3 regions of the Kitasatospora sp. NPDC057904 genome follow, and region 3 is predicted to be linked to each of the others. Evidence: riboswitches for the same ligand, from Rfam matches in the RefSeq annotation. Region 3 holds a riboswitch; each other region holds the start of a gene.
The links. Region 3 has a riboswitch for cobalamin ahead of metE (5-methyltetrahydropteroyltriglutamate--homocysteine S-methyltransferase). Riboswitches for the same ligand answer to the same signal wherever they lie in the genome.
Positions count from the first base shown of each region.

Region 1 (7,816 bases), on a different contig from region 3:
TGCCGCGCTTGTCGACGTTGGCGGTCTCGACCTTGGTGCCGGCGTTGAAGGTCTTGTCGACGACCTTGCCCGTCAGGACCTCCTTGAGCTTCGTACGCACGAAGGCCGGGCCCTTGCCGGGCTTGACGTGCTGGAACTCGACGACGGACCAGAGCTTGCCGCCCTCCAGCTTGAGGACCATGCCGTTCTTGAGATCGTTCGTGGAAGCCACGGGCGCACTTACTCCTGGATATAGCTGTCAAGGAACCAAGGGTCGCGTCCTGCCACCGGCGGCCCGGGGCCGCCGTCACAGGGCGAGGAGCTCCTTGGTGGTGATGGTGAGCAGCTCGGGCCCGCCCTCTTCGAGGGGGCGCACGACGAGCGTGTCCTCGATCCGGACCCCGCCCTTGCCCGGGATGTGTACCCCCGGACCGACGGTGACCGGTACGCGGCTGTCCAGTTTACCCATGTCCGCCGGACCGAGGCGCGGCGCCTCCCGCATCTCCAGCCCGATGCCGTGGCCCACCGGGTGCGGGGAGGCCTCGGAGTGGCCGGCCGCGTCCAGGATCTGCCGCGCCGCCCGGTCGGGTACGCACTGCTCCACGCCGGGTCCGAGCGCCTCCCGCCCGGCCCGCTGCGCCCGGAACACCAGCCGGTGCAGCTCCACCTGCCAGGGCGCGGGGGCGGCGCCGATCACGAAGGTCCGGGCGGTCGACACGCCGTACCCGCGGTACTGGGCACCGAGCACCACGGTCAGGAAGTCGCCCTCCTCGACCCGGCGGTCGGTCGGCTGGTGGGCGGGCTGGCCAGAGTGGCTGCCGGTGCCGACCGAGACCGGGAAGGCCGCCCGGTCGGCACCGTGGTCGATCATCCGGCGCTCCAGCTCCATCGCCAGGTGCCGCTCGGTGCGGCCGACCAGGATCGACTCCAGCAGCTCGCCGAGCGCCTGGTCGGCGATCTCGGCGGCGATCCGCAGGTCGGCGATCTCGTGCTCGTCCTTGATCACCCGCAGCCGTTCGACGACCTGCCCCAGCTCGGCCAGCCGGACCCCCTCGGCCAGGCTCGCCACCGCGCGGTGGCGCAGGACGGTGAGGTCGTGCTCCTCCACCGCCATGGCGTGCACCCGCAGCCGGGAGGCCTCGGCCGCGGCCGCCAGCGCGGTGTCCGCCCCGGCCGGCACCGGGACCTGGGTGACGTCGGCGGCGATCAGGTGCTCCCCGGTGTCGTCCGGCGGCAGGTCGTCCGGCAGCGTCAGCAGCACCCGTTCCCTGGTGAGCAGCAAGGTCGCGCCGCAGGGGGCGCAGCCGGTCAGGTACCGCACGTTGGCCGGCCGGGTGATCAGCGCCGCATCGGCCCCGGCCGCACTGCAGTGCTCCCGCAGCCGCTCCCGCCGACCCGCGTACGCATCAGACATGCGTCGAGCCTACGAAGCCCGCCCCCGATCCGCCCGCCGAGAACCCCCGACGGGGGCGCGACCTTTACCTACCCGCGCCCCCGGCGGCGCCGTCACCCCCCTTCCGGATCGATGAGCCCCCTCCGGTAGGCGGGCACGAGGTGCTGCGGGACGAGCAGTTCCCGCCCGTTCACCGTGATCGGGACGAGTTTCGGCGCGCTCGCCTTCCACTGGGCCCGGCGGTGCCGCGTGTTGCTGCGGGACGTCTTGCGCTTGGGTACGGCCATCGGGGTCTCCTATCGGGTGGTGTACGGGAGCAGGGCCATCTCGCGGGCGTTCTTGATCGCCCGGGCCATCGCCCGCTGCTGCCGGACGGTCAGCCGGCTGACCCGGCGGCTGCGGATCTTGCCGCGATCGGAGACGAACTTCCGCAGGAGATCGGTGTCCTTGTAGTCGATGTACTCGATACCGGCTGTGACCAGCGGGTTGGGCTTGGGCCTCGGCGGGTTGAGTCGTTTACGCACAGTGATGATCCTCAGGCGACGGGGTCGAGCAGGTCGTGGAAGGCGTCGGGCAGCGCCTTCCAGCCGGATTCGCCGGCGGCGAGTTCGGCGTCGGTGAGCAGGCAGGAGTCGAGGAGGTGGGTGATCCCGTCCGTGTCCAGGCCCTCGGCCGTGAAGCTGAGCTGCTGCACGCGGTCGCCGTGGGCCGGGTGCCAGTCGAGGGCGGCGGCGGCCCGGCGCGCGGGCGGGTAGAGGTCCCAGGCCGCGTCGGGCAGCGCGGAGAGCCACGGCCCGCACTCCTCCACCGCGAGGTTCGCCCCGGCCGCGTCCCACGCGAGCATCAGGTCGGGCCGGTTGGCCAGCCAGAAGCGGCCGCGGCTGCGCTGGGCCGCCGGGACGAGCAGTTCGAGCGCCTCGTGCAGTCGCTGCGGGTGCAGCGGCCTGCGGCGCTCCCACACCATCGTGGTGACCCCGCCCTCGTCGTGCTCCTGCGGCAGCAGCGCCAGCGCCGGGTTGACCCGGTCGCGGGCGGCCGCGACGTCGAAGCCGCCGAGCGCGGCCCGGGTGAGCGCACCGGTGGCGAGCCGCACGACGCGGGCGGTGGGGTGGAGCTGGCGGAGCATCGCGAGCCCCGGCGTGTGCGCGGTCGCGCGCGGGACGGCGAGGGTGGTCGCGTACTCGATCTGGTGGGCGAGGGCCTCCGCGCGGGTGCGGGGGTCCTCCGGTGCGGTGTGCTCGCCGTGCTCCACGAGGTCGTCGGAGACGGAGAGTTCGCTCGTGAGCCGGTCGGGGTCGACGGCGGCGACGACGCCCGCGAGCTCGACGGCCTCCGCCAGGGGCCGGCCGTCGACCTCGCCGCCGGCGATGACCTCGACGGCCGGGTGCGGATCGCTGCCGCCCCACAGTTCGACCACCGCGAGCCCGTGCCGTCCTTCGTCCGCGATGCGCAGCAGCCGGGGCAGCAGGTCCTCCCGCAGGGCGCAGCACGGGCAGTCGTTGAGCAGCGGTACGTCGGCCGGGTCGAACTCGCCGCCCGCGTCGCGCAGTCGGCGGTGGACGACGCCGCGGGAGGCGTCCCGCAGGTCGTGGTGGAGGACCACGGCGTCGACCGCGCCGCGCGCCAACTCCTCGACGGCACTGCGGCGGTGGTCGGCGTGCAGCCCGGCGACGACCACGACGGGCAGCCTGGTCCCGTCCGCGCCGCTCACCAGCTGGCCTTGCGGACGCCGGGCAGGTGGCCCGCGTGGGCGAGAGTGCGCAGATTGATCCGGGAGAGGCCGAAGGCGCCGACGTAACCGCGCGGGCGGCCGTCGACGGCGTCGCGGTTGCGGATCCGGGTGGCGCTGGCGTCGCGCGGCTGGCGGGCGAGTTCGGCCTGGGCGGCGGCGCGCTCGGCGGGGGCGGTGCCGGGGTGGGCGATGGTCCTCTTGAGCTCGGCGCGGCGCCCCGCGTAGCGGGCGACGGTCTCGCGCCGCCGTTCGTTCTTGGCGATCTTGCTCTGCTTCGCCATCAGACCTTCTCCCCCCGGGCCCGGATCCGGGCGACGGCGGCCTCGACCCCGATCGCGTCGATCGTGCGGATCCCCTTGGCGCTGAGCGTGAGCCGGACGTACCGGCCCTCGCCCGGCAGCCAGTAGCGCTTGCGCTGGATGTTGGGGTCGAAGCGCCGCGGGGTGCGGCGGTGCGAGTGCGAGATCGCGTTGCCGAAGCCCGGCCGGCGGCCGGTGAGCTGGCAGTGGGCGGACATGGGGGCTCCCAAAACGGTCCGGGAATGGGCGGGACGGAGGTCACGTTACCCCAGATGAAAATGACATCCATTTCGGTGTACGGTTCCAACCCGGCCCCGAACCGCCGCACCACCCGACCCCTCCGGAGGACCTCATGGCCCGCAGCGAACTGCGCCCCGTCATCAAGCTCCGCTCCACCGCCGGCACCGGCTACACGTACGTGACCCGCAAGAACCGCCGGAACGACCCGGACCGGATGGTGCTGCGCAAGTACGACCCGGTCGCGCGCGAGCACGTCGACTTCCGCGAAGAGCGCTGACCGAAGAGCGCCGGAACGAAGAACGTCGAAACGAAGAACGTCGAACGAAGAGCGCTGATCCCCCGCCGAGGAGGCACCCCCATGAAGCCCGGAATCCACCCCGCCTACCGGCCCGTCGTCTTCCGCGACAAGGTCGGCGGCCTCTCCTTCCTCACCCGCTCGACGGTCACCAGCGACCGCACGGTCGAGTGGGAGGACGGCAACACCTATCCCGTCATCGACGTCGAGATCTCCTCGGCGAGCCACCCCTTCTACACCGGCCAGTCCCGCGTGCTCGACACCGCGGGCCGCGTCGAGCGCTTCCGCCAGCGCTACGGCGACCGGCACAGCTGACCCGGCGCAGCCGGCCCGGAACGCGCGCGACGGCGCCTCCCCACCGTGGGGAGGCGCCGTCGCGGCAGGCGTGCGGCAGGCGTGCGGCAGGCGTGCGGCAGGCGTGCGGCAGCCGTGCTCAGGAGCGTTCGGCGCCCCAGCGCTTCTCGACCCCGGCCAGCTTCCAGTACGCGATCGCCGCGGCCCAGACGACGACGAACAGCCCGGCGATCGCGTAGCCGACGTTGTCGAGCGAGATGTCCGCGATCCAGCCGGTGACCGGATCGGTCAGGTCCAGCTTCTCGTGCAGCACGCCGACCAGCTCGATCGTGCCGATGATGAACGCCACCGCGATCGACAGACCGGTGATCGTCAGGTTGTAGTACACCTTGCGCACCGGGTTGGAGAACGCCCACTGGTACGCGAAGTTCATGAACGTCCCGTCCAGCGTGTCGAACAGGCTCATCCCCGCCGCGAACAGCAGCGGCAGGCAGACGATCGCGTACCAGGGCAGCCCGGCGGCCGCGCCCGAACCGGCCATCACCATCAGGGTCACCTCGGTCGCGGTGTCGAAGCCGAGGCCGAGCACCATGCCCACCGGGAACATCTGGCCGGGCCGGGTGATCGAGCGGGTCGCCCGGTTCAGCACCCGGGCCATGAAGCCGCGCGAGTTCAGGTGCTGCTCCAGCTCGGCCTCGTCGTACTGCCCCGCGCGCATCGCCCGGAACACCTTCAGGATGCCGAGCAGCGCCGCCAGGTTGAGCGCGCCGATCAGGTAGAGGAACGCGCCTGAGGCCGTCGTGCCGACCATGCCGAGCCACTGGTGGGTCGTCGACTCGTCGTCCATCAGCGTGTTCGCCAGCTGCGCGCCGCCCGCGACCAGGGCGGCCATGACGACCACCATCGACGAGTGCCCGAGGGCGAACCAGAAGCCCACCGAGACCGGCCGCTTGCCGTCGGCCATCAGCTTGCGGGTGGTGTTGTCGATCACCGCGATGTGGTCGGCGTCGAACGCGTGCCGCATGCCGAGCGTGTACGCCGTGATGCCGAGGCCCACCCCGAAGACCTGGGTGCCGACGGCGTAGTTGTGCGGCGCCACCAGGAAGACGAGGGTCCCGAACGCCACGACGTGCATGGCCAGGATCACCCCCATCAGCCCGGCGGTGCGGACGGTGTCCTCTCTCCTCCACCGGAAGGTGGGCAGCACGGCGGGCGCGGCCTCGGGGGCGGCGGTTTCGGGCAGGGTCATCTTCGGATCACGCTCCAGCACCTCGTGGAAAGACGTTCGTGAGATGCCGTGGCCGGTCTCCTGGCTGACGGGGCTCCCGTACCCGCCTTCCCAGGCGCGCGAAGCGCCCAGTGGCGTCTGGGTACGGGCGGACTCCCCCGATCACAGTGGCGAGGGCCGCTCCGGACTGGGACCCCTGAGGGTCCGTCACCGGTCTTCCCGAGCACCACGGCGGGGAACACCGTAGGGGTCCCGGGCCGACCCTTGCAAGGCTGCGCACCTACGCAGGTGTCCAGGATCACAGGTCGTGAGCTGCCAGAATGTCCGCATGCATCTCGTACCGGCCGACCGCGCGGGCCACCGCACCATCGACGGACACCGGGTCTGTGAGGCCATCGCCGCGATCGGCGACGCCGCGCACGTCCGCTCGTGGTCCGAGCGGTTCTCCCTGCTCGCCGACCCCGGGCGGCTCGCGATCCTGCTCGCCCTGCACCGCGCCGGACCGCTCGCCGTCACCGACCTCGCCGTCGCCACCGGCATGCGCGACCCGGCCGTCTCACAGGCCCTGCGGCTGCTGCGGACGGCCGGCGTGGTCACCGGGGACAAGGACGGACGCGTCGTGCGCTACCGGCTCGTCGACGAGAGCATGCGCCCCCTCCTCGACGAGTGCGCCGCGGCCGACCACGAGGAGCCCGCCGCCGCGGCGGGCTGACCTCCCGGGCCTGAATCACCGCGGGGAGCCGACCCGATGAGTACGATCATGGCGTGCCGACCCACCCCCACGCCTGGCCCGCCGACCGCTGGAACACCCGGCCGGTCAGGGCGCGCGTGCTGGCGGTCGCCCGCACCCTCACCTCCGCCACCCGGGTCCTCGACGTCCTCACCCTCCTGAACCGCGACGGCATCGAGCGCTACGCCACCGTCAACCCCGGCTCCGCCTTCGCCGACGGCCTCGACGACTACCTGCGCGGCCTGCCCGGCATCACCCTGCTGGACTGGGAGGACGCCGTCCGGCACCGCTTCGACCTGGCCGTCGCCTGCGCCGTCCACTCCTCGATGCACCGCCTCGACGCCCGGCTCGTCGTCCTCCCGCACGGCGCCGGCTACAACCGCCTGGTGACCGAGTCCACCGGCGACACCGTCAGCGCAGCCGGCCTCTCCCGCAACGAACTCACCCACCACGGCCGGGTCTTCGTCGACGTCCTCGGCCTCTCCCACCCGGAACAGCTCGACCGGCTGCGGGTCTCCTGCCCCGAGGCACTGGACGTCGCCCAGGTCGTCGGCGACCCGTGCTTCGACCGCATGCTCCGCAGCCTGCGCCTGCGCGACTCCTACCGGGCCGCCCTCGGCGCCGTCGACGGCCGGCGGCTCGTCGTCGTCAACTCCACCTGGAGCGAGCACTCGTTATTCGGCCGCCGCCCCGACCTGCCCCGGCGCCTCGTCCGCCGGCTCCCCGCCGACGAGTACGCGGTCGCCGTCGTCCTCCACCCCAACATCTGGAACCGGCACGACCCCGAGGCCCTGCTCGACGACGCCCGGCGGATGGGCCTGCGCCTCGTCCCGCCCCACCAGGGCTGGCAGGCCGCCCTCGTCGCCGCCGACTGCCTGATCGGCGACCATGGCTCGGTGTCCGTCTACGGCGCCGCCCTGGAACGCCCCACCCTGCTCGTCGCCACCGGCGCCGCCGAACTCGACCCGCACTCCCCCAGCCACGCCTTCGGCCAGGCCGCCCCGGCACTCGACCCGGACGGCGACCTCGCCGCTCAGCTCGAACAGGCCCTGCAGAAGCAGGACCCGGCCGCCCTGCGCCCGATCACCGACCGCTCCCTCGCCCGCCGCGGCCGCTCCGCCGAGGTGCTGCGCCCACTGCTCTACTCCTTCCTGGACGGACTGGACGAACCGGACGACGAACCGCTCCTGCCGCCCTACCCCAAGCCGGTCCCCCGCCCCGGCACCCCCGAAGGCCCGACGGCCTACGACGTCGAGGCCGCGAGCGAGGGCACCGAGGTCAGCCTGCGGCGCTACCCCTTCGACCCCGGCGACCACAGCCCGCGCGGCTTCCACGCCCTCACCGACGAACACCCGGGCGACGCCCTGCGCTACACCGCCGAGGTCCTCGCCCGGACCGAGACGCGCGCCGAAGTCCCCGCCGGACGCTGGCTCGCCGACACCGCCGCCGCGCTCCCCGGCCTCGCCGTCGCGGTGGCCGCCCTCGGCCCGGCCCGCCACCTCGTCCGGCTGCGCACCGGCCTGCTGCTGGAAGCCCGCGCCGAACGGACCTGGGGCAGCGCCGAACCCCGCCTCGACCCGCTGCTCCTCGGCTCCGCCGTGGCGCACTGGCTCACCGCCGGCGGCG
Region 1 is NZ_JBHVOL010000007.1:226,579-234,394, forward strand. It holds gene efp (elongation factor P) at 1-211, opposite strand, end outside; gene ACFVSN_RS19965 (M24 family metallopeptidase) at 287-1,393, opposite strand; gene rpmF (50S ribosomal protein L32) at 1,486-1,659, opposite strand; gene rpsR (30S ribosomal protein S18) at 1,669-1,902, opposite strand; gene ACFVSN_RS19980 (CobW family GTP-binding protein) at 1,908-3,083, opposite strand; gene rpsN (30S ribosomal protein S14) at 3,080-3,385, opposite strand; gene rpmB (50S ribosomal protein L28) at 3,385-3,621, opposite strand; gene rpmG (50S ribosomal protein L33) at 3,756-3,920, shown strand; gene ACFVSN_RS20000 (type B 50S ribosomal protein L31) at 4,002-4,253, shown strand; gene ACFVSN_RS20005 (HoxN/HupN/NixA family nickel/cobalt transporter) at 4,372-5,481, opposite strand; cobalamin riboswitch at 5,514-5,706, opposite strand; gene ACFVSN_RS20010 (ArsR/SmtB family transcription factor) at 5,789-6,172, shown strand; gene ACFVSN_RS20015 (hypothetical protein) at 6,226-7,816, shown strand, end outside.
Region 1: linked by a shared signal. The riboswitch ahead of ACFVSN_RS20005 (HoxN/HupN/NixA family nickel/cobalt transporter) and the one ahead of metE (5-methyltetrahydropteroyltriglutamate--homocysteine S-methyltransferase) in region 3 are both predicted to bind cobalamin.

Region 2 (7,816 bases), on a different contig from region 3:
GAGTTCGGCGTTCTCGGCGTAGGAGAAGGAGAACGCGGCGCCGCCCGCCACGGCGATCCGGGGCCGGCCGGCGACCGGCGCGACCTCGGCCGCCGGGTCCCACGGATCGGCGTCCAGGGCCGGTGCGGTCCGGGCCAGCGCCAGCACCGCGTCCAGGTCCACCGAGGCGGCGACGAGGTCGCCCATGTCCGCGACGGCCTTCAGGGCCTCCGCCGACCGCTCCACGGCCGGGATCAGCCCGAGGTGGCGCGAGGGCGTCGCGACGGCCGTGGAGCGGCGCAGCGCGCCCAGCACGGGCACGCCGGAGCCCTCCTCCAGGGCCTCGCGCAGCAGGTGCTCGTGGCGGTCGGAGGCGACCCGGTTGAGGATCACCCCGGCGAGCCGCACCTCCGGGTCCCAGGAGGCGAAGCCGTGCACCAGCGCGGCCACCGAACGGGACTGCGAGCTGCCGTCCACCACGAGCACCACCGGCGCGCGCAGCAGCTTGGCGACGTGCGCGGTGGACGCCAGCTCCCCGCGCCCCGACGCCCCGTCGAACAGCCCCATGACGCCCTCGACGACGGCGACGTCGGCCCCGGCCGCGCCGTGCAGGAACAGCGGCGCGATCCGCTCCGGCCTGCACAGGAAGGCGTCCAGGTTGCGGCCCGGTCGCCCGGCGGCCAGCGCGTGGTAGCCGGGGTCGATGTAGTCCGGGCCGACCTTGTGCGGGGAGACGGCGAGCCCGCGGGCGGCGAGCGCGGCGATCAGGCCGGTGGCGACGGTGGTCTTGCCCGCGCCCGAGGAGGGCGCGGCGACGACGAGGCGGGGGATGCTCAAGGAATCACCATTCGATGCCGCGCTGGCCCTTGCGGCCGGCGTCCATGGGGTGCTTGACCTTGGTCATCTCGGTGACGAGGTCGGCGAAGCCGGTGAGCGCCTCGGGGGCGTACCGGCCGGTGATGACGACGTGCTGGCTGCCCGGCCGGTCCTCGAGCACGGACACGACCTCCTCCGGGTCGACCCAGCCCCAGTGCATCGGGTAGGTGAACTCGTCGAGCACGTAGAAGCGGTAGGTCTCGGCCGCGAGGTCGCGCTTGACCTGCTCCCAGCCCTCCTTGGCGGCCGCCTCGCTGTCCATCTCCATCTCGCTGGAGCGCTGGATCCACGACCAGCCGGAGCCCATCTTGTGCCAGTCGACGGTGCCGCCCTCGCCGGAGGCACCGAGGACGCGCAGCGCGTTCTCCTCGCCGACCTTCCACTTGGCGGACTTCACGAACTGGAACACCCCGACGGACCAGCCCTGGTTCCAGGCCCGCAGCGCCATGCCGAACGCGGCCGTGGACTTGCCCTTGCCGGGGCCGGTGTGCACGGCGGTGATCGGCTGCGTGCGGCGCTGGCGGGTCGTCAGGCCGTCGTCGGGAACGCTCTCGGGAACACCCTTGGGCATGCTGCTCAGGCCGCCTTTCGCATGGTGGTTGCACGGTTGTCGCGACTGTCGCGGACGAGCGAGGCGACGCCCTCGGCGCGCAGTTCGTCCAGGGTGACGGCAGTGCCGCCGAGGTGTCCGGCGAGGGTGCGGGCGAGGCCGAGCCGGACGGGGCCGGACTCGCAGTCCAGGACGACGCTCGCGACGCCCTGGGCGGCGAACAGCCCGGCGGCGCGCCGGGACTGCGCGAGCGCGTCGCGGCCGCCGGTGGCCCGTCCGTCGGTGACGACGACGACCAGCGGGCGGCGGGCCGGGTCGCGCAGCCGCTCGATCCGCAGCACCTCGTGGGCGCGCAGCAGGCCGGCGGCCAGCGGGGTCCGGCCGCCGGTGGGCAGCGACTCCAGCCGGGCCGCGCCGACCTCGACGGACGAGGTGGGCGGGAGCGCCAGCTCGGCGCCCGCGCCGCGGAAGGTGATCATGCCGATCTTGTCGCGCCGCTGGTAAGCGTCCATCAGCAGCGACAGCACGGCGCCCTTGACGGCGGTCATCCGCTGCCGGGCGGCCATCGAGCCGGAGGCGTCGACGACGAACAGCACCAGGTTGGACTCGCGGCCCTTGCGCACCTGCTCGCGGAAGTCGTCCTTGCGCAGCACGAGCGCGGCGCCGGCGCGCCCGCGCGCCACCTGGTGCGGCGCGGCGGCCTGGAGGGTGGCGGTCAGGTGCAGGCGGCTGAGGGCGCCCTGGGGGCGTCGCGCGCGGACGGTGTACCCGCTGTCGGTCTCGGCGGGGGAGCGGCGGCCCTGCGCGCCGTGGCCGGTGCCGCGCACGGCGAACAGCCGGGTGCGGTACGGGTCGCCGGCCGCGACCGGCGCCGACTCCCGCGCGGGGGCGGGGTGCTGGGCCGGGACGGGCTGCTGCTCGGGGAGGTCCGGGGCGGCGGCGTCGGAGGCGGCGGCCTCCGGGGCCTGCGGACCGCTCTCGGGCTCGGGCGCGCCGCCGCCGTCCGGGCCGGGGCCGCCGTCGTCGCCGGGGCCGGGGCCGTCGCCGTCCGGGTCGTCGCCGTCACCGTCACCGTCGGTCCCGGGGGAGTCCTCCGGGGAGTCCTCGGGCTGCGCGTGCTCCTCCAGCGTCCGGTCCAGCTGCTCCTCGTCCAGTCCGGGCGCGTCGAACGGGTTGCGGCGGCGCCGGTGCGGCAGTGCGAGCTGGGCGGCCTTGCGGACGTCCTCCTCCAGCACCTCCGTGCGCCCGTCCCACGCGGCCAGCGCGACGGCCGTCCGCGCCATGACGATGTCGGCGCGCAGCCCGTCCACCTCGAACGCGGCGCACACGGCGGTGATCTGCCGGAGCGCCACGTCGGTGAGCTCGACCTTGGGCAGCAACTCCCGTGCGGCGGTGATCCGTTCGGCGAGCGCCCGCTCCTCGCCGGCGAACCGCGCCGCGAAGCCGGCCGGGTCCGCGTCGTAGGCGAGCCGCCGCCGGACGACCTCGGCGCGCTCGGCCGGGTCGCGCGTCGCGGCGATCTCCACGGTCAGGCCGAAGCGGTCGAGCAGCTGCGGCCGCAGCTCGCCCTCCTCCGGGTTCATCGTGCCGACCAGTAGGAACCGGGCCGCGTGCCGCACCGAGACGCCCTCGCGCTCGACGTAGGAGCGGCCCATCGCGGCGGCGTCCAGCAGCAGGTCGACGACGTGGTCCTGGAGCAGGTTCACCTCGTCGATGTAGAGCACCCCGCGGTGCGCCTTGGCGAGCAGTCCGGGCTCGTACGCCTTGACGCCCTCGGCGAGCGCGCGCTCCAGGTCGAGCGAGCCGACGATCCGGTCCTCGGCCACGCCGACCGGCAACTCGACCAGCTGGGACGGCCGTTCGCTGCTCCCGGAGGAGGCGTGCGGTCCGTCCGGGCACTGCGGGTCGGGCGCGGCCGGGTCGCAGGAGAAGCGGCAGTCGTCGACGGTGGCGATGGACGGCAGCAGGCCGGCCAGCGCGCGGACCATCGTCGACTTGGCGGTGCCCTTCTCGCCGCGCACCAGCACGCCGCCCACGGCCGGGGAGACCGCGTTCAGCAGCAGTCCGAGCCGCAGGTCGGTCATCCCGACGACCGCGGTGAACGGGTAGCGGACGTCACTCATGCGTTGCCAGCCTCCTCAGGCGCACCGGGCGGCAGGAACGGCAGCGTTCCGGCCGCCGGCACCCCGCCCTCGATCAGCTTCCACAGCGCGTCGGTGTCCGCGTGCTCCTCGATCAGGTCCCCCAGGCGGTCCAGCCGGGCCTCGCGCGCCTCGGCGAACGAGGTGTCCGGCGCCGGGACGAACGCGCGGCCCGCCAGCGCGGCCACCTCGCGCAGGAACTCCCGGCGGAACCCGTCGTTCTCCAGCGCGCCGTGCCAGGTCGTGCCCCACACCGAGCCCACCCGGCATCCGTCCAGGAAGGGCTCCCCGCCGTCCACGGCGACCACCCCGTGGTGGATCTCGTAGCCCTCGACGCGGTGCCCGTAGGCCTCGCCGACCGGCCGGGCGAGCACCTTCTCCACGCCGAACCGCACGCGCGTCGGCAGCAGGCCGAGCGCGTCGACGGCACCGGCCTTGGACTCGACGTCGTCGACGATCGAGCCCGCCAGCATCTGGTACCCGCCGCACACACCGAGGACCGGCAGCCCGGCCGCCGCCCGCGCCCGCAGCGCCGGCTCCAGCCCGCGCTCGCGCAGCCAGGCGAGGTCGGCCACGGTGGCCCGGGTGCCGGGCAGCACGACGAGGTCGGCGTCGGCGAGCTCCTCCGGCCGGGTCGCCCAGCGGACGAGCACGCCGGGCTCCTGCGCCAGCGCGTCCAGGTCGGTGAAGTTCGACAGCCGGGGGAAGCGCACCACGGCCACCCGCAGCACGTCCGCCCCGAGCGGCCCGCGCCCGTCGACCCGGTCCACGACCGTCGACAGGTCCAGCGAGTCCTCGGCGTCCAGCCACAGCCCCGGCAGCATCGGCAGCGTGCCGAGCACCGGACGGCCGGTCAGGCCGTGCAGCATCTCCAGGCCGGGCGCCAGCAGCCGGGCGTCCCCGCGGAACTTGTTGACGAACCAGCCGGCCACGTGCCGCTGGTCCTCCTCGGACAGCAGCGCCAGCGTCCCGTACATCGCCGCGAACACGCCGCCCCGGTCGATGTCGCCGACCACCACGACAGGCAGCCGGGCGGCCGTCGCCAGGCCCATGTTGGCGATGTCCCGGTCGCGCAGGTTGATCTCGGCGGGCGAGCCCGCGCCCTCGCACACCACCACGTCGTACCGGCGGCGCAGGTCCGCCAGGCACTCCAGGGCGCGCTCCAGCAGGACGGGCTTGCGCTCGCGGTAGTCCAGCGCGCCCACCTCGGCGACCGGCCTGCCGAGCAGCACCACCTGGCTGCGGCCGTCCGCGCCGGGCTTGAGCAGCACCGGGTTCATCGCCGCCTCCGGCTCCACCCGGGCGGCCTGGGCCTGCATCGCCTGGGCCCGGCCGATCTCGGCGCCGTCGGCCGTCACGAACGAGTTCAGCGACATGTTCTGCGCCTTGAACGGCGCCACCCGGACGCCCCGGCGGGCCAGCCACCGGCAGATGCCCGCCGTGACGACGCTCTTGCCCGCGTCCGAGGTCGTCCCCGCGACCAGCAGCGCGTTGGTCATGCCCTTCCCCTCCTCAGCAGCGATCGCAGCAGGACGTGCCCCGCGACCGTCGTACCCAGCGCCAGCGCGCCCACCCGCCGCGACAGCGCGCAGGCCCGCTCGATGTCGTCCACCGTCACCGGCCGCAGCTCCGCGCCCAGCACCGGCCGGTGCTCGACGCGCTCGCCGTACTGCAGCGTGCCGCCCAGCCGCACGCCCACGGCGCCCGCGAACGCCGACTCGGCCTGCCCCGCGTTCGGGCTCGGATGCGCCGAACCGTCCCGCCGCCACACCCGCCAGGCCGTCCGCGGCTGCGGCGCGGCGGCCACCGTCAGCAGCGCCGTCAGCCGGGCGCCAGGCCAGCCCGCCACGTCGTCCAGCCGGGCCGAGGCCCAGCCGAACCGGGCGTGGCGCGGCGAGCGGTGACCCACCATCGCGTCCAGCGTGTTGACGGCGCGGAAGGCCAGCAGACCGGGCGTGCCGGCGAGGGCGCCCCAGGCCAGCGCGTTCACGACGGCGTCCGCGGTGTTCTCGGCCACCGACTCCACGACGGCGCGGGCGATCTGCTGCCCGTCCAGCGCGCTCGGGTCGCGCCCGCACAGGTGCGGCAGCCGCTCCCGGGCGGCGGGCAGGTCGCCCGCGGCCAGCGCCCGGCCGATCGTGCGCGCCTCCCGGGTCAGCGAGGTGCCGCCGAGCACCGTCCAGGTCGCGGCGGCGGCCAGCGCGGCCCGCCCCAGCGGCCGGCGGCCGGCCGTCCGCTCCAGCGCCACCGCGCCCGCCGCGACGGCGCCCACGCAGAGCGCCGTGTACGCGGCCCCGGTGGCCCGGTCGTCGCGCCACATCCGGCGCTCCAGGCGGGTCGCCGCACCGCCGAAGACGGCCACCGGGTGGCCGCGGCGCGGATCGGCGTAGCGGGCGTCCGCCAGGTAGCCCGCGACGGCGCCGACCGCGAAGGCGGCGGCGCGGGTCAGCGGGCGCACGACGGAGGGGGACAGGGGAGGGCTCGGCGGGTCGGGGCAGCCTGCATCGCGTGCGAGTCCTCACTCAGGGTCCGCGCCCTGGATCGACGTACCGGGGGCGAGAGTCTCCTGGCTTCCGGGTCGAACGCACCCCCGGAGCCTTCCAGCAGCACGTCAGCGAAGACTGACGGTCCGCCGTGGCGTCGTTCCGGCCGTGCTCCCCGGTGACAGTGGCGGGACCGCGCCGGACTCGCACCGGCTTCCTCTGCATGCCTCCGTTTGGCCCTGGGATCCCATCACGCGGCCGAACCGGGAGTCAACCGAGGTCACGGAGGGGTTGGTCACACGCGGGAGGCCCGGCGCGCGCCCGCGAACGCCCCCGTCACTACCTCCGAGTACTGCCGCCGCAGGGGCATGACATCCTGTGCGATCCTCCAGCGGTCCGCGCGCGCCCTCCCCGGCGCTTCGTGCGTTCGGCGGCTGGGGGCCCGTTCGTACCGGCCCTAGCGTTCGTTCACATGCGACGAAGACAGCCTCCGCCCGCCCTGCCCCCGGTGCCGTTCTCGCCCGCCGCGGCCCGCGCCCACCGCGCCGGGCTCGGCCTGACCCCCGAACAGGTCGCCGGCGGCATGGCCGCGCACGGCGTCCGGCTGCTGCCCACGCACGTCATCGCCTGGGAGAGCGGCGAGCTGCGCCCCACCGAGGAGGAGTTCATCGCCCTCGCCCGCGCCCTGTGGTGCCCGCCCGCGCAGCTCATGGGCACCCGCCCGGCCCGCCTGCGCGACCACCGCGTGGCCCGCGAACTGAGCCAGGACACCGCCGCCCGTCGCATCGGCGTCGCCCTGCGCGTCTACCAGGAGGCCGAACTCACCGGGACGTGGGACGGCGACGAGGAGCGGACGCACGCGCTCGCCCAGGTGCTCGGACTGCGGCTCACCGAACTCGTCGAGGTGACCGGCCGCGGCGCCGAGCTCGACCAGCGGCTGCGCAGGTGCGTGGACGGCCGCTGGCAGCCCCACCTGCGGGCGGTCGCGCGGCTCGTGCCGGTCCACGAGGACGACCTCGCGACCGTCCTGACGGCCCTGCACCAGGAGCACCAGGTGTCCTCCCCGCACTGGGGCGCCGCGACGCCCACCCTGCCCCCGCGCGACCGGCCCCTGGCCCCGCGCTTCTGGGAACTCCTCGGCCGCCTCCACACGGAGATCCCGGTCTGACCCCACCCCCACCCCGTCCCCGGCTCCCACCCCACCCCGTCCCCACCCCGCCCCCGCCTCCGCCTCGGCCTCCCGCCTCCCCGCCCTCCGCAGGAGCCGCCCCCCCACCCCGTCCCCCGTACAGCCCATCCCACTGGCCCCCGCCCCCACCCGCCAGTGAACTTGTCCCCAGCAGACTCACAGAGCGGGGAGCGATATGCGTTGGGGAACCGCAGCCGCCGTGGCGGCAGCCGCCGTCGGCACCGGGGTCGCCGTGCTGGTCGTCGGCCGGCGGGCGTCCGAGCGGCTCGTGCGGCCGGAGAGCGCCGTGCTGGAGTCCGGCCCCGTCCTGGTGCAGAGCCTCGCCGCCGGCCGGATCACCTTCAACCGGACGCCCGCGGCCCTCCACCCCGGCCGCTGGGCGCTGGAGTGGGACGGCGACGGCCACGCCGTCGTCGACGACATCCTGCACAGCGACGAACAGGGCGTCACCCGCCGCCTGGTCCGCGCCGACCGGGGCACCCTGACGCCCGGCACCGAGGTCCGCTTCACCCCGCGCGTGCACCTCGGCGACCCGACGACCTCCCTCGGCCTCCCGTTCACCGAGACCGCCGTCGCCGGCGAGCTGGGCGCGATGCCC
Region 2 is NZ_JBHVOL010000010.1:255,598-263,413, forward strand. It holds gene ACFVSN_RS25680 (cobyrinate a,c-diamide synthase) at 1-816, opposite strand, end outside; gene cobO (cob(I)yrinic acid a,c-diamide adenosyltransferase) at 821-1,426, opposite strand; gene ACFVSN_RS25690 (putative cobaltochelatase) at 1,432-3,528, opposite strand; gene ACFVSN_RS25695 (cobyric acid synthase) at 3,525-5,045, opposite strand; gene ACFVSN_RS25700 (cobalamin biosynthesis protein) at 5,042-6,004, opposite strand; cobalamin riboswitch at 6,106-6,250, opposite strand; gene ACFVSN_RS25705 (helix-turn-helix domain-containing protein) at 6,502-7,197, shown strand; gene ACFVSN_RS25710 (alpha/beta hydrolase family protein) at 7,418-7,816, shown strand, end outside.
Region 2: linked by a shared signal. The riboswitch ahead of ACFVSN_RS25700 (cobalamin biosynthesis protein) and the one ahead of metE (5-methyltetrahydropteroyltriglutamate--homocysteine S-methyltransferase) in region 3 are both predicted to bind cobalamin.

Region 3 (7,816 bases):
GGGCGCCTTGAGCGCCGATTCGAGATCGGAGTGGACCGTCAGCGCGCTGTCGGCGTCAGTGCGCAGGGCGCAGAGTTCGCCGGCGCGGCACCCGGTGTCCAGCACCGTGCCGATGATCGCGAGGATCCGACTACGGGCATCGGACCGGCCAGGGCGGGCTGAGTGTTCCAGGTGCCCGAGCAGGATGCTGCGCGGGCGGGCGGCGACCACGGGGCGGAGCTCGACCGGTGGCGGGTTGCGGTCCGGGAGCGTGACGGTGATGCCGGCCAGGGCGCCGAGGATGCGGAGGCAGTCCTCCCGGACGCGCATGGACGCGGGTGAGGCTTGGCCCGGTCGTGCGCCGGGCTTGCGCCGCAGCAGGCCCCGCTCGGCGGCTGTGAGGTAGGCGGCGAGGGTGTTCGGCGAGAGGAGCAGGGCGAGTGAGCCGACGGTCGTGGGCACGATCGCTCCCCGCTCCAGGGCGGTGCGCAGTTCACCGGCGACCCAGCGCAGTTGCTTCGCCCGCGACCTGCCGGTCGGCGGTTCGCAGGCACGCTCGACGAGGCCGTCCAGCGCCTCGACCGAGGGTGCTGCTGTCGTCGGGGCGTCCGCCATGAGGTCACCCTAGCGCCGGGTCGGGGTGGGTGGGCGGGCTCTTGCCGACAGAGGGGGCTGGGAATGTCCCGCAGGGGCCGGGTCTGATAACTGGCTTGAAGCAAGATCGTCGGTGAGGGCAACGGACGGCATGGTTGCTGTCTTCTCCGGCCCGCGCCGCTCCCGTGGTGGCCGTCCTTCGGCAACCGGCGAGGGGGCCGCGGCAGGGCCTCCGCCGATTCTCGCGGTGGCACCCGGCGATGACTTCCCCGGGCTCCGTGAGTGCCCCGGTCATTCCTGATAGACCGTCAGCAAAGCCAGCATTGAGTCAGCATTGGTCCTGTCAGGCGCTGTCGCGGATGGTCGAACGGTGTCACGCGTCGAGTGCCGAGCCGAGTGTCGACAGGAGCGCTTCAAGGTGGACGTAGGGGGACTCCAGCTCGGGGGTGCGGCGGACCTGGCCGCCACACCCCCGACCGGTAACTACGCAGGTCGGCGCACGTTTCCCCGGGGCTTGAGGGGGATTCCCGGGAGCTCTGGGGCGGGCAGGCGGTCGCCCGGGTAGCCCTCGACGGCGCCGAAGCGGTCGGGGTTCGCGGAGCTCATCCACTCCTCGCGCGCTCGGGTAATGTCTTCGTGAGACCGTCCGATGAAGTTCCACCACATGACGATCTCCTCCTCGAACGGCGTGCCGCCGATCAGGACCGTCCGGGCCGGCTCGTCGCCGGTGTTGGCGAGGGTGATGGTGGTGGCTCCGGGGGCCAGGTAGCCGAGTTCGGCCGGGCGCACCGGCGTGTCCGCGAGCGTGATGTCGCCGCGGTCGACGAGCAGGGCGTGCTCGAAGGCGGGGTCGACGGCGAGGGTGAGGGTCGCGTGCGGGTGGATCGTGAGCTCGGCGCCGAGCAGCGGGGTGAAGGTGGGGACGGGGGAGGCGTCGCCGGCGAGGGTGCCGAGGAACACGCGGACCTCGCCGCCGTCCAGGGTGACGGGCCGCGGTGCGTGGTGGTGGAAGTCCCGTGCGGTGTGGCGGTGTTGCTCCGGAAGCGCCACCCACAGCTGGACGCCGTGCAGGACGGTGGTCGCGGCGGTCGAGACCTCGGAGTGGCTGATGCCGTGCCCGCCCGTCATCAGGTTGAGCTCGCCGGGGCGCACGTAGGCGTGGACGCCGAGGCTGTCCCGGTGCTCGATCTCGCCGCTGAACAGCCAGCTGACCGTCTGGAGGCCGGTGTGGGGGTGCGGGGCGACGTCCATCCCGCCGGTGTCGGAGACGTCGTCGGGGCCGTAGTGGTCGACGAAGCACCAGGCACCGATGAGCGTGCGGGCGCGCTGGGGCAGGGTCCGGCGCACCGTCATCGCCCGCGGCCCGCCCAGCGGCACGTCCCGGGCGGGCAGGATCTCCACCCGGGGGCGGGTCTCCCCGGTTCCGGCGTGCGGCTCGGCAGGATTGGTGCCGGTGGTGGTCACGGTGTGCTCGCTTCCTAAGAAGTTCTACTTTCAACTATCTTCGACTATCATGCCATGGCGCAGTGCCGCCCGACAGCGAAAACGTCCAGGGAGTTCCCGTGAGCGATGTGACTACGACCGTGACCGCCGCCCCCGCACGCCGCCGGGTGTTCGTCGACAAGGAGAGCCCGGCGGCCTTCCGCGCCATGCGCGCCACGGCCGACGCGGCGGGCGAGGCCGCCGCGAGGGCCGGGCTGGACCGGCGGCTGGTGGAACTGGTCAACCTGCGCGTGTCCCAGATCAACGGCTGCGCCTACTGCCTCAACGTGCACACCGCGGCGGCCCTGCAGGTCGGCGAGACCACACAGCGCCTGGGCACCCTCCCGGCCTGGCGCGACACCCAGCTGTTCAGCCCGCAGGAGCGCGCCGCACTCGCCCTCGCCGAGGCGACCACCACCCCGGCGGACGCGGCGCTCCAGGAGGAGGCCTACACCGCAGCGCGCGAGGCGCTGACGGACGAGCAGATCTCCGCGGTGATCTGGGTGGCCATCGCCATCAACGCCTTCAACCGGGTGTCGATCCTGAGCAAGCACCCGGTGCGCCCGGTGGCGGTGCGCTGACGGTGCGGCGGGGGCCCGGCGCGGCTCCCGCAACCCGCGCGGACCTCGGGCGATCCGTGTGCGTGGCAAACCCCAGGCCGGTCCGGCGCGTTGGCGGGCGACCGCCAGTGGCGGCATGACGCCTGGTCAAGACCAGGTCATGGCGGTCAAAGCCTCGGTCATGGCATGGACGCCGACCTTGTCCACAGGTCCGGGCTTCGCTACCTTTCAGGCGCCGGAGCCATGACGGCTCCCGCAACTCATCCCCTGGCATGTCCTGGACATCCTCAGCTCGGAACGGCCTCCGTCACCCCGTCGGGCCGACGCCCCACGGCCGTACCGAACTCCCGGGCAGCCGTTTGCACGTGCGCGTTTCCCCCTCATCCCGGGCCTGCACGCGACCCCGCCGCCTCACATCGGCGTGTCCGCACGCCCGGGGCCGACCCCCATCCGGGAGGGCTCCGTTGCACAAGCTCATCCACACCGCCCTGCGGCACGGCGGACTCCGCGCCACCACCGCGACGCTCGCCGTCGGTGCCGTGGTGGCCGCCGGCCTCGCCGTCGCGGCGCCGGCCGGCGCCACGGCCGCCACCTCCGGCGCGAACGTCAGGCACTCCTGCGCCCAGCCGGCCCAGCGTCACCAGAAGTCCTGCGACGCCCTGGTGCGCACCGACGTGGTGCAGCCGCACGCGTTCTCCCTCAGCGCGGTCTCGCCCGACGTGAACCCGTCCGGCCTCGGGCCGACCGACCTGCAGAGCGCCTACGGCCTGTCGACCAACGGCGGCGCCGGGCAGACCGTCGCCATCGTCGACGCCAACGACGACCCCAACGCCGAGTCCGACCTGGCGACCTACCGCGCGCAGTACGGGCTGCCTGCGTGCACCACCGCCAACGGCTGCTTCAAGAAGATCGACCAGAACGGCGGCACCAACTACCCGGCCGGCGACACCGGTTGGGCGGGCGAGATCTCCCTCGACGTCGACATGGTCTCCGCCGCCGCCCCGAACGCCCACATCCTGCTGGTCGAGGCGAGCTCGGCGAACATGGCCGACCTCGGCGCCGCCGTCAACCAGGCCGTCGCCCAGGGCGCGAAGTTCGTGTCCAACAGCTACGGCGGCCCCGAGGACTCCACCGACACCTCCTCGGACAGCCAGTACTTCAACCACCCCGGCGTCGCCATCACCGTGTCCTCGGGCGACTCCGGCTACGGCACCGAGTACCCGGCGGCCTCCCAGTACGTCACCGCCGTCGGCGGCACCTCGCTGACCCGCGACTCCAGCGCGCGCGGCTGGCACGAGACCGTCTGGGGCTCCAGCTCGGGCGGCAACGGCGCCGGCTCCGGCTGCTCGGCCTACGACCCCAAGCCGAGCTGGCAGAGCGACAGCGGCTGCTCCAACCGGACCGTCGCCGACGTGTCCGCGGTCGCCGACCCGGCCACCGGCGTCGCCGTCTACCAGACCTACGGCGGCAGCGGCTGGGCCGTCTACGGCGGCACCAGCGCCTCGTCGCCGATCATCGCCGCCGTCTACGCCGACGCCGGCACCCCGGGCGCGAGCGACTACCCGTCCCAGTACCCGTACCAGCACACGAGTGCGCTCAACGACGTGACCAGCGGCGCCAACGGCACCTGCTCCCCGTCCTACCTGTGCACCGCGGGCTCCGGCTACGACGGCCCGACCGGCCTCGGCACGCCGAACGGCCCGACCGCCTTCCGGGCCGGCACCAGCACGGGCAACACCGTGACGGTCACCAACCCGGGCAACCAGAGCACCACCACGGGCAGCGCCGCCTCCCTGCAGATCCGCGCGACGGACTCCGCCTCCGGCCAGAGCCTGACGTACAGCGCGAGCGGCCTGCCGACCGGGCTGTCCATCGACGCCTCCAGCGGCCTGATCAGCGGCACGGCGTCGACGGCGGGCACGTACAACGTGACGGTGACGGCGAAGGACGCCACCAACGCCTCCGGTTCGACGAGCTTCACCTGGGCCGTGTCAGCCCAGGGCGGCGGCTGCACCGGTGCGGGCCAACTGCTCGGCAACCCGGGCTTCGAGACGGGTAGCGCCTCGCCCTGGACCGCGACCGCCGGCGTGATCGACAACTCCGCGAGCGAGGCCGCCCGCTCCGGCTCCTGGAAGGCGTGGCTCGACGGCTACGGCAGCAGCCACACCGACACCCTGAGCCAGACCGTCACGATCCCGGCCGGCTGCAAGGCGTCGCTCGGCTTCTGGCTGCACATCGACACCGCCGAGACCGGCACCACGGCCTACGACAAGCTCACCGTCCAGGCCAACTCCACCACCCTGGCCACCTTCTCCAACGTCAACGCGGCCAACGGCTACACCCTGCACACCTACGACCTCTCCTCCTTCGCCGGGCAGAGCGTCACCATCAAGTTCACCGGCACCGAGGACGCCTCGCTCCAGACCAGCTTCGTGATCGACGACACGGCCCTCAACGCCTCCTGACCGACCGAGCACCACAGGTACGACAGGTACGACAGGTACGACAGGTGGGGCCGCAGCCGACTGCGGCCCCACCGGCACGTCCGCGGTGGCGCCGAATCCCGACGTCGTCTCCTGACGTCGTCTCAGCATCCGGACGAATGGCCGAATCCCCGACGAAGCGACCGCGGATAGGCCGTAGGCTGGCCGTGCAGCTGGTTCGCCCCGTCCGCCAGGCGGGGCGTCGCAAGAGGGAACCCGGTGACGCCTTTCAACTGGCCAGTCCGGGACTGCCCCGCAGCGGTGAGTGGGAACGACCGCCGTCATACGCACTGGGCCCGGGCCGGGTCTGGGAAGCGACGGCCAGTAGGTGACCGCCCTTCAAGGGCCGGCCGTGCCCACGAGTCCGAAGACCTGCCCGCTGCCCGCGTGCGACCGTTCGCGCGCGGCCATCCGGTGACCTCGAGGGCGGGTCGGCGACCACACCAGGCGGAGCTGCCCGTGCAGCGGTTCGCCCGGTGCGTCATCCCTTCGCGTCCTCGTCCCGTCGCCGGGTACTTGAGAGACAGACTCGCGAAGGAGAGTCCCTTGACCATGAAGTCCGCAGCCGCGGCGACCCTCGCCACCGCGTACGGCTACCCCCGCCAGGGCCGGGGCCGGGAGCTCAAGAAGGCGATCGAGGGGTACTGGAAGGGCGCCGTCACCGCCGAGACGCTGCTCGCCACCGCCGCCGACCTGCGCCGGGGGAACTGGCAGCAGCTCGCCGACTCCGGCATCGAGGAGATCCCGACCGGGGACTTCTCGCTCTACGACCACGTGCTGGACACCACCGTCGCGGTCGGCGCCATCCCGTCCCGCCACCGGGACGCCGTCGATGCCGACCCGCTGGACGGGTACTTCGCCATGGCGCGCGGCACCCAGGACGTCGCGCCGCTGGAGATGACCAAGTGGTTCGACACCAACTACCACTACCTGGTACCCGAGTTGGGGCCGGGCACGGCCTTCGCCGCCGATCCGGCCAAGGCGGTCGGCGAACTGCGGGAGGCCCTCGCGCTCGGTCACGCCGCCCGCCCGGTGCTGGTCGGGCCGGTCACCTACCTGCTGCTGGCCAAGCCCGCCCCCGGCGTCGACGACGACTTCCGGCCGATCACCCTGCTCGACCGGCTGCTGCCCGTGTACGCGGAGCTGCTCGCCGCTCTGCAGGCCGCCGGCGCCGAGTGGGTGCAGCTGGACGAGCCCGCGCTCGTCCAGGACCGCACCCCCGCCGAGCTCAACGCCGCCGCCCGCGCCTACCGCGAGCTGGGCACGCTGACCGACCGTCCGAAGCTGCTGGTCGCGAGCTACTTCGACCGCCTGGGCGAGGCGCTCCCGGTCCTCGCCAAGGCCCCGGTCGAGGGTCTGGCGCTGGACTTCACAGGACCTGCCGCCGCCAACCTGGACGACCTCGCCGCCGCCGGCGGGCTGCCGGGCAAGCGGCTGGTGGCCGGCGTGGTCGACGGGCGCAACATCTGGATCAACGACCTGGAGCAGTCGCTCGCCACCCTGGCCACCCTGCTCGGGCTCGCCGACCGGGTCGACGTCGCGCCGTCCTGCTCCCTCCTGCACGTGCCGATCGACGCCTCCGCCGAACGCGACGTCGACCCGCAGATCCTGCGCTGGCTCGCCTTCGCCAAGCAGAAGGCCGCGGAGGCGGCGCTGCTGGCCCGCGGCCTGCGCGAGGGCACCGGGGCGATCACCGCCGACCTCGCCGCCAACCGCGCCGACCTCGCCTCCCGGGCCGGCTCGCCGATCACCCGGGACCCGGCCGTCCGCGCCCGCTCCGCCGCCGTCACCCTCGACGACACCCGCCGCGCCCAGGCCTACCCGCAGCGCGCCGAGGCCCAGCGCGCCCGCCTCGGCCTCCCCCTGCTGCCGACCACCACCATCGGCTCCTTCCCGCAGACCACCGAACTGCGCCTCGCGCGCGCCGACCTGAACGCGGGACGGATCGACGCCGCCGCCTACCGGGAGCGCATGGAGGCGGAGGTCCGCGAGGTCATCGCCTACCAGGAGAAGGCGGGCCTCGACGTCCTCGTCCACGGCGAGCCCGAGCGCAACGACATGGTCCAGTACTTCGCCGAGCAGCTCACTGGCTACCTCGCCACCCGGCACGGCTGGGTGCAGTCCTACGGCACGCGCTACGTCCGCCCGCCGGTCCTGGCCGGGGACATCTCCCGCCCGTACCCGATGACCGTCGACTGGTTCCGCTACGCGCAAGGCCTGACGGACCGCCCGGTCAAGGGCATGCTGACGGGCCCGGTCACCATGCTCGCCTGGTCCTTCGTGCGCGACGACCAGCCGCTCGCCGAGACCGCCCGCCAGGTCGCCCTCGCCCTGCGCGACGAGGTCACCGACCTGGAGGCCGCCGGCGCGGCCGTCGTCCAGGTCGACGAGCCGGCCCTGCGCGAGACCCTCCCGCTGCGGGCCGCCGGCCGCCTGGCCTACCTGGACTGGGCGACGGAGGCCTTCCGCGTCGCCACCTCCGGCGTCCGCGCCGACACCCAGATCCACACGCACATGTGCTACGCCGAGTTCGGTGCGATCATGACGGCGATCGACGAGCTCGACGCGGACGTCATCTCCCTGGAGGCGACGCGCTCGCACATGGAGGTGGCCGGGGAACTGGCCGGGGCGGGCTACCCGCGCGAGGTCGGTCCGGGGGTGTGGGACATCCACTCCCCGCGCGTGCCGAGCACCGAGGAGGCCGTGGCGCTGCTGCGC
Region 3 is NZ_JBHVOL010000001.1:179,499-187,314, reverse strand. It holds gene ACFVSN_RS00865 (hypothetical protein) at 1-594, opposite strand, end outside; gene ACFVSN_RS00860 (pirin family protein) at 1,057-2,037, opposite strand; gene ACFVSN_RS00855 (carboxymuconolactone decarboxylase family protein) at 2,223-2,636, shown strand; gene ACFVSN_RS00850 (putative Ig domain-containing protein) at 3,080-5,080, shown strand; cobalamin riboswitch at 5,256-5,493, shown strand; gene metE (5-methyltetrahydropteroyltriglutamate--homocysteine S-methyltransferase) at 5,645-7,816, shown strand, end outside.